DNA from 3 places in the Mesorhizobium sp. RCAM 05099 genome. Region 1 is predicted to be linked to each of the others. Evidence: predicted binding sites of a transcription regulator. Region 1 holds the regulator's gene; each other region holds the start of a gene.
The links. Region 1 encodes LexA, which represses DNA repair genes until DNA is damaged. Its sites were predicted from a motif close to TGTTCNNNNTGTGTTCNG; they were not measured.

Region 1 (4,034 bases):
GATGACGGCGACGCGCTCATCGATCAGCTCTTCGATGGTTGGCGCATCGACGCCCTCGAGCCGCAGCACAGTGCCCGGTCGCGTCGATGCCACGCCTTCGGCCATATAGAGGTCCGTTGGAAAGCTGTCGCCCTCGGCGACGATGACCGACCGGTCTGGCCGCATGCCAAGCGCCGCGTGAAGCACCTTGTAGATGTTGATCGAGGTCGTATCGCAGACCACCGTCTGGCCAGCCGCGGCGCCAATCAGGCGTCCGAGCTGGTCGCCGAGCGCGACCGGCATGTCGAACCAGCCGGCGGTGTTCCAGGCACGGATGAGGTCCTGCGCCCATTCTTGTGTCGCGGCCTTCTGGATCTCGTTGAAGACGGCCGGTGAAGCGGCACCCAGCGAATTGCCGTCGAGATAGATCACCCCTTCCGGCAAGACGAAGCGATTGCGCATGGAGCGCAGCGGATCCGCGGCATCCAATGCCTCGATTGTTGCGAGATCGGGAATTGCATTCATGATCGATTGTCCTCCGCGCACACGCGCGCCCAGATGAACACGACAGGTGAAATCGGCCGGCCGATCATGCGCAGTCTGCCGGATTGTGTCAAACATTATATATAATTTACACCACAGAAGATTTTCATATATAATTGATGCGCTGTGCGCGGATGGCAACGATGTTGGATGATGGACACTCGAAGACTGAAGCGGCCTACAGGCTGCTGCGCCGCGATATCCTCACGACCCGCCTGAGACCCGGCGCGCCGCTCAAGCTCAGCACGCTGCGCAATAGCTATGGCATCGGCTGGACACCGTTGCGCGAAGCGCTGTCGCGACTGGAGGCGGAGCGCCTGGTGACTTCCATCAGCAATCGCGGCTTCGCCGTCGCTCCGGTCTCGCGCGCCGAACTCGAAGATCTGTCACGCGCCCGGTTGGTGATTGAGCTGCCTCTGCTCCAGGAATCGATCGAGAAGGGCGGCCATGAATGGGAAGATGCCGTCGTCACGGCCCACTACCGGCTGTCGCGCTGCAAGACCGCGGTTGATGACCCTTCAGATGAAGTGGTCGACGGATGGGATGAAAAGCACGAGGCCTTCCACGCGGCGCTGCTCAGCGCGGCAACATCCCCCTGGCTGCTCAACTTCCAGTCCACCATCGCGGATCAGTTGCGTCGCCATCACCGCTTCCTGGGCCTTGCGCCAACGTTGCGGGCGGCCACCGGCCAGTTGCATGGCTATGAGGAGGCCATGGAGGCGTTGCGACGGGCTGTCGCGATCGAACATCACACTGCGCTCATGGAAGCAGCGCTGGATCGTGACATCGAACGCGCGAAAGCGCTGATGACGGTGCACATCGGCTATACGCTGCATGTCTATGTCCATGCCGGTGACGGCAGCCCAAACAGGCAATGAGGTAGACGAACTGAGGCAAAAGCCGATATAGGAATTTCTTGGGCAAAAGTTGGCGTTTTGGCTTCGTTTCGTTCACGGCGGGCGAACGACTGGTGAAAGTGAAAAAGCAGCTTCCCGACGTCTCTGGGCGACTGAGGCCAAGCCTCGGCACACGCTGGTCCACAGGCCGTTAACCATAACAATTTCAACGTGTGCAAGTGCACTGTGGCGGCGGCCGGCCGGGGATCACGGCCCGCTGCCAAGCGCCAAATAATTTCAGCCGTCTTAACAAATTCACTAAACTTTAAACGGTTGCGGAACACAACTGGAACAGATAGTGTTTGTTCTGGGTTTGTTTTTCGATTCTGGTTCAAACCTTCGTTCAATGCCTCGGGGGCCGCCATGCTGACGCGCAAGCAACATGAACTGCTGATGTTCATCCATGAACGGCTCAAGGAAAGCGGCATTCCGCCCTCCTTCGACGAAATGAAGGAAGCGCTCGATCTCGCTTCAAAATCCGGAATTCATCGACTGATCACGGCGCTCGAGGAACGTGGCTTCATTCGCCGGCTGCCGAACCGGGCGCGCGCCCTGGAAGTGCTGCGGCTGCCCGATTCGATCGCGCCCGGCCTCAACGCGGCGCGCAAATTCTCTCCAAGCGTCATCCAGGGCAGCCTCGGTCAAGGCGGCGGCCTTGGCCGGCAGATCAAGCCGGCGTCTTCACGCATGCCCTCGGCCGGCAATGACGACGACGTGGTCTCCGCGGTGTCGATCCCGGTGATGGGTCGCATCGCCGCCGGCGTGCCGATCGACGCCATCCAGCATCAGACGCATTCGATCTCGGTGCCGCCGGACATGATCATGGGTGGCGAACACTATGCCCTGGAGGTCAAGGGCGACTCGATGATCGAGGCCGGCATCTTCGATGGCGATACGGTCATCATCCGCAATGCCGATACCGCAAGTCCGGGCGAGATCATCGTGGCACTGGTGGACGACGAGGAGGCGACGCTGAAGCGGTTTCGCCGCAAGGGTGCCTCGATTGCCCTCGAAGCCGCCAATCCGGCCTACGAAACACGCATTTTCGGACCGGACAGGGTCAAGGTGCAAGGCAAGCTCGTTGGGCTGATCAGGCGCTACTGATCAGTGCTGGTGACCGCCTTTTCAGGGTTGCGATAGGGCGGCAGGCCCCTCGCCTCGCGTGAGAATTTGCGCTGGGTGTGCCAAGGTCGATATGGCCTGTTCACAGCGAAGCTGACCGTTGCTGGCATGATTGCCGATCGACGATCGAAGAAGACGGCCGCACTGCCTTTGCGGGCGAGTTGCCGCTTGGTGATGACCAGAACCAGCGGATTGTGACAGGGATCATAAGCTGTCGCGTCATTGATGACGATCAGTTCCGCGAAGCCGCAGGCCTTCCACGCGTCCTTGCGATCCTCGACTTGCGCAATGATAGCGCCAGACGGGTGCCTTGCGAGACATACGCCGGCGGTGCAGTAGAAAGGCGCTCCCAGCGGCAGTTCGGCGGAATCCGCGATGTCGAATTGTCCGTCTCCCTTGTCGAACACCTCCGGCACGACGACGGTTTCGGATGCCAGTGCGCGTTTCCAGTTGTCGACGGTGAATTCGTTCGGACGCGCCCGGCTGACCGCGAGTTCGCCGCCGCCGATCGGCAGCGCCACCAGCCTCGCGTCCTCCGAGATCAGCACATCCGGCGCGCGCGTATCCGAAACGGTCAACAGGCCGGCAAGCGCGAATGGCAGTGCCAGGAGCCGCAGCCATGTCGTCGCCATCGTCGCAATGACTAGGGCGATCGCCACCAGCAGCACGGATTGCTGTGAAATCAGCCCGACGGCATCGATCGGTGAGCGTTCCGAGATCCACGCCGACAAGACGATCATCGCGGTCAGGCCTTTGCCCATCACATAGAGGAAGGGACCATCGACGCCGAACGGCATCGCCAGCGCGCTGAGAACGGCGAAAGGCATCACAACCAGCGAGACGATCGGCATGACGGCCAGATTGGCGAACGGGCTGAGCGGCGAAACGCGCTGGAAATGCCAGATGGCGAAGAGCGCCGTCGCGCTGCCGGCGATGATGGAGGTCATGGCAAGGCCACCCATCGCCAGCAGGAATTTTCGCGTCAGGAAACTGGGCAATGACCGCTTTGGCGGCGGCGGTCTCGTCTTTCCCGCACGATGATCCGACCAGCCGGCATAGGCACCGACCAGCGCCATGTGCAGTCCGGAAATGGAAATGATGTGATAGATGCCGGTCCGCCGCATCGCTTCGTTGATTTCATCGGGAATGCCGGCGCGCACGCCGACGATCAGCGCAGCGGCGATTTCACCTTCGGCGCCACCGACGCTGCCCCTGATATGGTCTGCAATGGCTTCGCGGGCATTCTCTACCGCCGAGGAAAGACGGGCCGCCAGCGGCATGTCGTCGTTATCGGCTGTGACGATCCTTGGATTGCCAAGGAAGAAGCCGCTGCCGCCTATTCCGGAGAAATAGCTGTCGAAAGAAAAGTCGTAGCTGTTCGGGCGCACCGGGCCGGTTGGCGGCAACAACTTGGCGTAACCCGATATCAGGGAGCCGGCGGTCGTTTCGGCCGGTATCTTGCGTGCCGAAAGCCGAACGCGTTCCGGCATATAG
Region 2 (4,034 bases), 2.6 Mb from region 1:
CGGCATCAAACAGGTCGAAGCCGATCTCGGCCCGATCTCGGTGCTGGTCAACAATGCCGGCATCACCCGCGATGCCATGTTCCACAAGATCACGCGCGAACAGTGGAAAGAGGTCATCGACACCAACCTGTCGGGCGTCTTCAACATGACGCATCCGCTGTGGAGCGGCATGCGCGACCGTAAGTTCGGCCGCGTCATCACCATCTCGTCGATCAACGGCCAGAAGGGTCAGGCCGGCCAGGTCAACTATTCCGCCGCCAAGGCCGGCGACATCGGCTTTTCGAAGGCGCTTGCACAGGAAGGCGCTCGAGCCGGCATCACCGTCAATGTCATCTGCCCCGGTTACATCGCCACCGAGATGGTCAAGGCAATCGACGAGAAGGTGCTCAACGAGCGCATCATCCCGCAGATCCCGGTCGGCCGCCTCGGCGAGCCGGAAGAGATTGCGCGCTGCGTCGTCTTCCTCGCTTCCGACGATGCCGGCTTCATCACCGGCTCTACCATCTCAGCCAATGGCGGCCAGTACTTCGCCTGAAACCCGGACAACGGCCTCATACAGGCAATCGCACTGCGACAGGCGGATCGGGAACCGGTCCGTTTTTAAGGCAGCCCGGCTGCCGTGAAGGCCCCGCTGCGGGGCGATGATCCAATCCGGCACGCAAAGGTTAACGGCGGTGACACCTCTTGTGCGAAACTCGTCCGCAAACCTGTGGATTCTCGGTGGATAACCTGTTTACAACACAAGATATTGTGGTGAACAAAACAGGAATATTCCGCGATCGCTGATTCGTCGCCGATTCGTTCCGGCTTTGAGCGGAACGTTAACGATAGCGGCCGGAATCGCCTGCCGGATCCTTAACGCGAATTAAGAAAGACCAACAATTTCATTATCTTGGATGAGGCGAACCAGAACGTTGCAGTCGTTCACCGGCAAAGTTAACGACAGGGCTCACCCTGCATGAAACGGGCCAGTTCGGCGATTCAGCATGTGGTAAGAGTCGCGGTCGCAAAGTCCACATATAGCCGTGAACAAAACCTGAATCTGGATGAGTCACTGATTCGTCGCCGATTCGTTCCAGACTCGTTCCAACTGTTAATCCGCGGCCGGTTGAGAGCTTGACAGGACCGCCTTCGGGCCCTCGCCGGAACATTCCGCTTTCGCTTCGCGCCTTAAATCCCTATGTGTCGGCTGTCATACGCGCCACTCGAGGCACGCTCCCGACAACGAGAGGCCAGAAAGCCTTATTTCCAGGTCGATGAACATCCAGCCGAAACACACTGAGCCGCTGATCTTGTCGGGACGCGACGTGACCGCCGTGCTTGGGCCGACCAACACCGGCAAGACCCATCTCGCCATCGAGCGCATGGTGGCGCACGAGAGCGGTATCATCGGCCTGCCGCTCAGGCTGCTCGCGCGGGAAGTTTACGCACGCGTCTGCGAAAAGGTCGGCGCTCACAAGGTCGCGCTGATCACCGGCGAGGAAAAGATCCAGCCGGCCGGCGCCAGATACTCGGTCTGCACCGTCGAAGCGATGCCGCGCGAGACCGACGCCGCCTTCGTCGCCATCGACGAAGTACAGCTTGCCGGCGACCTCGAGCGCGGCCACATCTTCACCGACCGCATCCTGCATCTGCGCGGCCGCCAGGAGACGCTGCTGCTGGGCGCGGCCACCATGCAGGGCATCCTTCAGCGCCTGCTGAAGGGCGTCTCGGTGGTGACGCGGCCAAGGCTGTCGCATCTTGCCTATGCCGGCTCGAAGAAGCTGACGCGCCTGCCGCGCCGCACGGCGATCGTCGCCTTCTCCGCCGACGAGGTCTACGCCATCGCCGAGCTGATCCGCCGTCAGCAAGGTGGTGCCGCCGTCGTGCTCGGGGCGCTTAGCCCGCGCACCCGCAACGCGCAGGTGGAGCTGTTCCAGTCCGGCGATGTCGACTATCTCATCGCCACCGACGCCATTGGCATGGGTCTCAACCTCGATCTCGATCACGTCGCCTTTGCCCAGAACCGCAAGTTCGACGGTTTCCAATATCGAAACCTGTCGGCGGCCGAGCTCGGCCAGATCGCCGGCCGCGCCGGCCGGCATCTGCGCGACGGCACCTTTGGCGTCACCGGCCAGGTCGATCCGCTGGACGAGGATCTGGTCAAGAAGATCGAAGGCCATGATTTCGACCCGGTGAAGGTACTGCAGTGGCGTACCGCGCATTTCGACTTCGCCAGCCTCGATACGTTGAAGCGCTCGATCGAGACCAACGCCCCGGTCGAAGGCCTGACCCGCGCGCTGCCGGCGGTCGATGCCCAGGCGCTTGAATATCTGTCGCGCGACGAGGACATCCGCGCCCTCGCCACCGATGCCAAACGCGTGGCGCTGCTGTGGGAAGCCTGTGCCCTGCCCGATTACCGCAAGATCGCGCCGGCCCAGCATGCCGACCTGATCGCCTCCATCTATATGGACCTCGCCCGGCATGGCCATGTCGACGAGAATTACATGGCTGAGCAGGTGCGCCGCGCCGACACCACCGAGGGCGACATCGACACGCTGTCGCATCGCATCGCCCAGATCCGCACCTGGACATTCGTGTCGAACCGGCCCGGCTGGCTGGCCGATCAGGCACACTGGCAGGAAAAGACGCGCGAAATCGAAGACAGATTGTCGGATGCGCTGCATGAGCGGTTGACGAAACGCTTCGTAGACCGCAGGACTTCCGTCCTCATGCGGCGCCTTAGAGAAAATACCATGCCTGAAGCCGAAATAAGCCCAACCGGAACCGTCCTTGTCGAAGGCCATCATGTCGGCGAGTTGCAAGGGTTCCGCTTCACCGCCGACCAGAGCGCCGGCGGCGAGGACGCCAAGGCGGTACGCACCGCCGCCCAGAAGGCGCTGGCCGCCGAATTCGAGGCGCGTGCCGAACGCTTCGGCGCTTGCGCCAATGGCGATATCGCGCTCGGCTCGGATGGCACGCTGCGCTGGATCGGCGCGCCGATCGGCACGCTGGTCGCTGGCGAAGACGCGCTGAAGCCCCGCCTAGTGCTGCTGGCCGACGAACAACTGACCGGCCCGGCGCGCGACAAGGTCGCGGCGCGTGCCGAGCGTTTCGTCAATTTCCAGATCGAAACGCTGCTGAAGCCGCTGGTCGACCTGAAGAACGCCGACCAGATTTCCGGCATAGGCCGTGGCATTGCTTTCCAGCTTGTCGAGAATTTTGGCCTTATAAACCGCCGCGACATCGCCGAGGAGATGAAGTCGCTCGACCAGGAGGGCCGTGCCGCGCTTCGCCGGCTTGGCGTGCGCTTCGGCGCCTATCATGTCTTCGTGCCGGCGCTGATCAAGCCGGCACCGGCCGGACTAGTGACGCTGCTGTGGGCGCTGAAGAATGACGGCAAGGACAAGCCCGGCTTTGGCGACGTGGTCCATGCGCTCGCTTCCGGCCGCACCTCGGTGGTTATCGACCCGACCTTCGACAAGACGTTCTACAAGCTCGCCGGCTACCGCAATCTCGGCCGCCGCGCCGTGCGCATCGACATTCTGGAGCGGCTGGCGGACCTGATCCGTCCGGCGACCAACTGGAAACCCGGTCTCGGCCAGCGGCCGGACGGTGCGTATGACGGCCAGTCCTTCATGGTGACGCCGCCGATGATGTCGATCCTCGGCGCCACCGCCGACGACATGGAAGAAATCCTGAAAGGCCTCGGCTATCGCGCCGAGCCGAAGCCGCCGGCCGAAGTGAAGGCCCGGCTCGAAGCGCAGGACAACGCCGCGCGCGAGGCGGCGGCGGCGAAGCTGGCGGCGGAAGAGACAGCACGCGCGGAGCAGGCCAAGGCAGCGGAAGACGCGGCGGCGCATGCCGCCGCCGAAACGCCAGCCGAAGGTTCAGAGCCGGCATCGGACGCGGTAGACGTTTCAGAAACGGCAACTGAAATTGCAGCCGAAATCACCGTGGACGCTGCGGCGGAACCTGCCGTGGAAGAACAGCCGGGCGCTCAGGTCGAAACGGTGCAAGACGACGCGCCCGCAGCCTTGGCCGCGGCCGAAACC
Region 3 (4,034 bases), 2.9 Mb from region 1:
TGTGATCCGAGGTGAGCTTAAGCGCCTTGATGTCCGCGGGCTCGATCTGAAGGAATTCATCCTTTTCGACCTCGAACCCCTTGACCTGGTCTTCTGCGTCGACCGTCTTTCCTGTCTTCTCGTCGGCATAGACGCTTTTGACAGGAAGACCGTCCTTGCGGTTCAAGATTTTGAAATGGATCTTGGATGCCTCGCTGGTGGCGCCGACAATCTTCACCCCGCAAGTCACCGATCCAACCTTCAAAAAGCCCTTCCAGACAGCACGTGGCGCGACCATGTCGTTTATCCTGTTTCGGGTCAGGGCAAACGAGTTTTCTTTCAAATCGTTCCCTCTGCCGCGGGTTCGGCGGAGTCGACTGAATCCAGCAAGAAGCTTGAAAGCCAACCAACCGGGAGATGGCGGGATCGACCTGTCGCGGCGCCGGCGATCGTCAACAGCGGTTCGGCAACCGGCTTCGACGGCTCCAAGGTACTGATCATGACGAAGAGCGGAATCCACGCCTTCGCCAGGTGCTATCTGGCAACCTGACAGATAAGGGAATCCCCGTGAACGACGTTGCTCCGGTCCAGTGTCGACACCGCTCAACCCGCCAGAAAAGCAGGCCGCCGACGTCTCGAAATTTGGCGCGAAGGCCGATGAAACGGCCCGCGCAGCCGGAAGAAATTGCACCCGCCTAAGTGTTTCTGGCATCGCTGCAATCTTGGTGAGGACATCGACTGCCTGCAAGTCGAAGTTACCTTGCGCCGTTTCAAATATCAGAACGCCGACCTTCGTCTCGGCGTCGCTTATCATGCCCATTCCAATGCCGGTCGGCATATAGGGTGGCTTTTCTGACATGGTCTCTCTCCTCAGATGCGGTGTAGGCTTGTCAGGCGTTCGGCCATCTGGCCGTGCGATCTGGAGTGGCCAAGCACGATCGATAGACGATAGAGGCCATCTAACCCGTTCACCACTATTCGAAATGCATCGACTGGCCGTGCATCATCGCCAGGGTCAGTGCGATTGCAGGATTTGCAGGCGGCTTCTCCATAAGCAGGGAGCCATTGAAATCGCGCCACGCCGCCACGCGCAATTCGTCACCGTCTTCACTGGCTGCCGGGTCGAAAACGTGGGCATCATAGGGATCCCGGTCAATATCGATCGTCCAGTCCTTGAGCGCCTTGCGAGCCATTTCTTCAACCTGGGCAAGGTCGCTGGTGAAGAAGGGGATACGGTCGCCATCGTCCGAAAGCGGCTCAACCCGATCCAGCGTTGGCCGCTCGGGCACCCAGCCAAGAACGAAGGCAATGTCGAAATCGATCTGGCGGTCCGGGCCAGCTGTGACCTCCAGCCGTTTGACGACGTCTGGATAGAGCTGCTTGCGCGCCGGCCACGTATCCGGGAGCGCCTCGGATTGCAATTTCGTTCGGAGAATGTCGATGGCGCGGAACTTTGTCCTCCGGCCAGCCCGCGCAACATGCAGCCGTCGCGGCCTCGTCGGCTTCCATCCAGACCGAAGCAGCCTGGTCCTCGTGCTCGGTTGGCTGGTCGTCTTCTGGAAAGCCTTTGATATCCCACCCTTCCAACGCGAATAAACCTTCCGCGCCTTGCAAAGCCGTAATGCCGGCGTGCGCGAAGACTGCTTCGGCCGCCGCGACGCCGCGTGCCAGTTCCTCGGGCGCTGCACCTTCAATGTTTAAGCGAAGTTCCATAGTTCGCCTCCTCCCAGTAGTGAGCAAAATAAGAACATCGATGTCAATAGACCCCTGACAACGGGGAAATAGCTTATTTTTTCAATAGGCATACTGGACAGCGCTCGATTAATTTCCAAGGCGACTTCATTCATGGCCGATGCTTCATGCGGACCGCCGCGGACGGGGACAGTCGGTCCCGCGTCCCGTCCTGCGGCCGGGCGCTATGCTGACGCTCCTACGGCTCTCCCGTTCACCGCCCGCGGCGGGGGCGAATTTCCTCCGTCCCGCGCGCGACAATTGTCCGCTGTTGCGGACGCGCGCAGAACTGCGGCTTATACGCCATCTTTCTTTAGAGGGCCGACCGAGGGTTTACATCAAGAAGGGGTCTTCGACCGCGACCTTTGAGTCTACATCGAATCTCTGAACTTCGTTTCCACGACCTAATAATGCAGCCGTCGCCTCAAGCGATAAAACGCCGGGGAGCTCTGCAAGTCACGCGCGGCGTGCGTCATGAACAGGACAACGAATAAAATCAGCAAGGTAAATGCGATTCCGGTGACAATGGGCATTGGACACTCTCTGGAAATCGAACTTGTTGGGGCGGCGCTGCAAAATCAGGAAGGCTCAGCCCGAGCGCATGACGCCCGGCTCTTCGGTGAGAGTATCGCTGGCTGGCCGCTGGGAGCTGTCGAGCACCACATCTGAAAAGTTGACCCTGGCAACCAGGTAGCCCGCCTCGTCATAGACCCTTGTAACCGACGCGGATTGATCAAGACCTGTAGGAGCACCCGCAACAAGCGCTGCGACGTGAGCCTTTTCGATGGCTCGCGGACTAGCCAGATCCGGGCTCGCCAGCTCTTCCTCGAACGTTGTGGTCTGGTCGAACTCGGTAGTCTCAAAGCGGAACTTCGGCATCGACATCTCCTGTTACCAAGCAATGTCCGTGGACAAATTGGGTTCCCTGGAACCGGCGCATAGGAGTCTTGATACCGACACCCGGCCGTCCCGCAGACCTCATCGTCCCATTGACTCTTTGTCAGGAAGAGAACAAATGAGGAACGCGCCGCCAGCTTTTAGCGTTCAGGGGACAGATGAGTGCATCGACGCCGACTGCTGCCATTCCGACCTCCGAGATCGCATCGCGCGTCTCGAAGGCGGAAACACGCGCGAACGAGCGGTGCTTCCCTTCGGCGTCGCTTCCATCGACAGCCATCTTCCGGGTGGTTGTGTGGCGCTTGGTGCCCTCCATGAGGTTGCCGGTGGCGGCAATGGAGCGATCGACGGTGCTGCTGCGTCGCTGTTTGCGGCGGGTATTGCGGCCAGGACGCAAGGCAAGGTGCTGTGGTGTGTGACGCGCCAGGATCTGTTTGCGCCGGCAATCGCCCAGGTCGGACTGCATCCCGACCGGGTGATCTATGTCGAAGCCGGTGACGACAAATCCTTGCTCGCCTGCTTCGAGGAAGGCCTGCGGCATGTCGGACTTGGGGCTGTGGTCGCTGAGGTTGCGCGTCTGTCGATGACGGCTTCGCGACGCTTGCAGCTTGCGTCAGAAGCGTCGGGAGCGATGGGCATCGCAATCCGCCGCTGGCGCCGCCAGACCGAAGCTGCCGATTTCGGCCAGCCGACAGCCTCCGTCAGCCGCTGGCGGGTTTCTGTTTTGCCATCGCGGCCGCTCCCCGTTCCGGGCGTTGGCCGGGCACGATGGCAACTTGAATTGATCAGATCCCGTGGAGGGGAAACGCTCGATATCGAAGTGGAGGCTTGTGATGCCAAGGGTCGTCTCGCTCTTCCTTCCAAGCTGGTCGACCGAACGGCTCAGAAGCAAATTGGGCGACGTCTCGCCGCCATCGGATAAGCCGTTGGTGACAGTGGGGCGGCACGGCAATCGTCGCCTGGTGACCGCGGTCGATCGCGCCGCATTGGAAGCCGGCTTGCGCGTCGGAATGCCTGCAACGAAGGCGCAGGCACTGGTCCAGGGGCTGGCGGTCATGGATGCCGAACCCGATGCCGACGCGGAGGCATTGGAGCGGCTGGCGCTATGGGCATTGCGGCGGTACGCGCCGATCGTCGCGACAGATCCTTCGGACGGATTGGTCATGGACACCACGGGCGCCGATCATCTTCACGGCGGCGAGAAGTTGATGCTGATCGATATGGTCAAGCGTCTCAGCCAGGCCGGCATCTTGGCGCGGGCAGCAGTTGCGGACAGCTGGGGTGCCGCACACGCCGTTGCGCGATACGTCAGGCAGACCGTCAGCGTGGTTCCCGTGAACGCTACCTATGATGCAATCCTTTCGCTCCCTATCCCGGCGCTGCGCTTGCCCGATGCAATGGTCAGCGGTCTGCGTGTCTTGGGCTTC

Region 2: AC56QQ_RS05360 (helicase-related protein) is a predicted target of LexA. The motif match lies at 1,072-1,089, and genes of this name have one in related genera.
Region 3: AC56QQ_RS32610 (ImuA family protein) is a predicted target of LexA. The motif match lies at 2,718-2,735, and genes of this name have one in related genera.

Annotation. Positions count from the first base shown of each region.
Region 1 covers NZ_CM185035.1:3,695,457-3,699,490, reverse strand. The annotation lists gene kynU (kynureninase) at 1-504, opposite strand, end outside; gene AC56QQ_RS18105 (GntR family transcriptional regulator) at 666-1,400, shown strand; gene lexA (transcriptional repressor LexA) at 1,782-2,522, shown strand; gene AC56QQ_RS18095 (ComEC/Rec2 family competence protein) at 2,516-4,034, opposite strand, start outside.
Region 2 covers NZ_CM185035.1:1,096,933-1,100,966, reverse strand. The annotation lists gene phbB (acetoacetyl-CoA reductase) at 1-535, shown strand, start outside; gene AC56QQ_RS05360 (helicase-related protein) at 1,257-4,034, shown strand, end outside.
Region 3 covers NZ_CM185035.1:6,578,586-6,582,619, reverse strand. The annotation lists gene ku (non-homologous end joining protein Ku) at 1-277, opposite strand, end outside; partial or broken gene AC56QQ_RS32625 (SDR family oxidoreductase) at 425-675, shown strand; gene AC56QQ_RS32620 (hypothetical protein) at 954-1,400, opposite strand; gene AC56QQ_RS32615 (hypothetical protein) at 2,299-2,589, opposite strand; gene AC56QQ_RS32610 (ImuA family protein) at 2,774-3,529, shown strand; partial or broken gene AC56QQ_RS32605 (Y-family DNA polymerase) at 3,441-4,034, shown strand, end outside.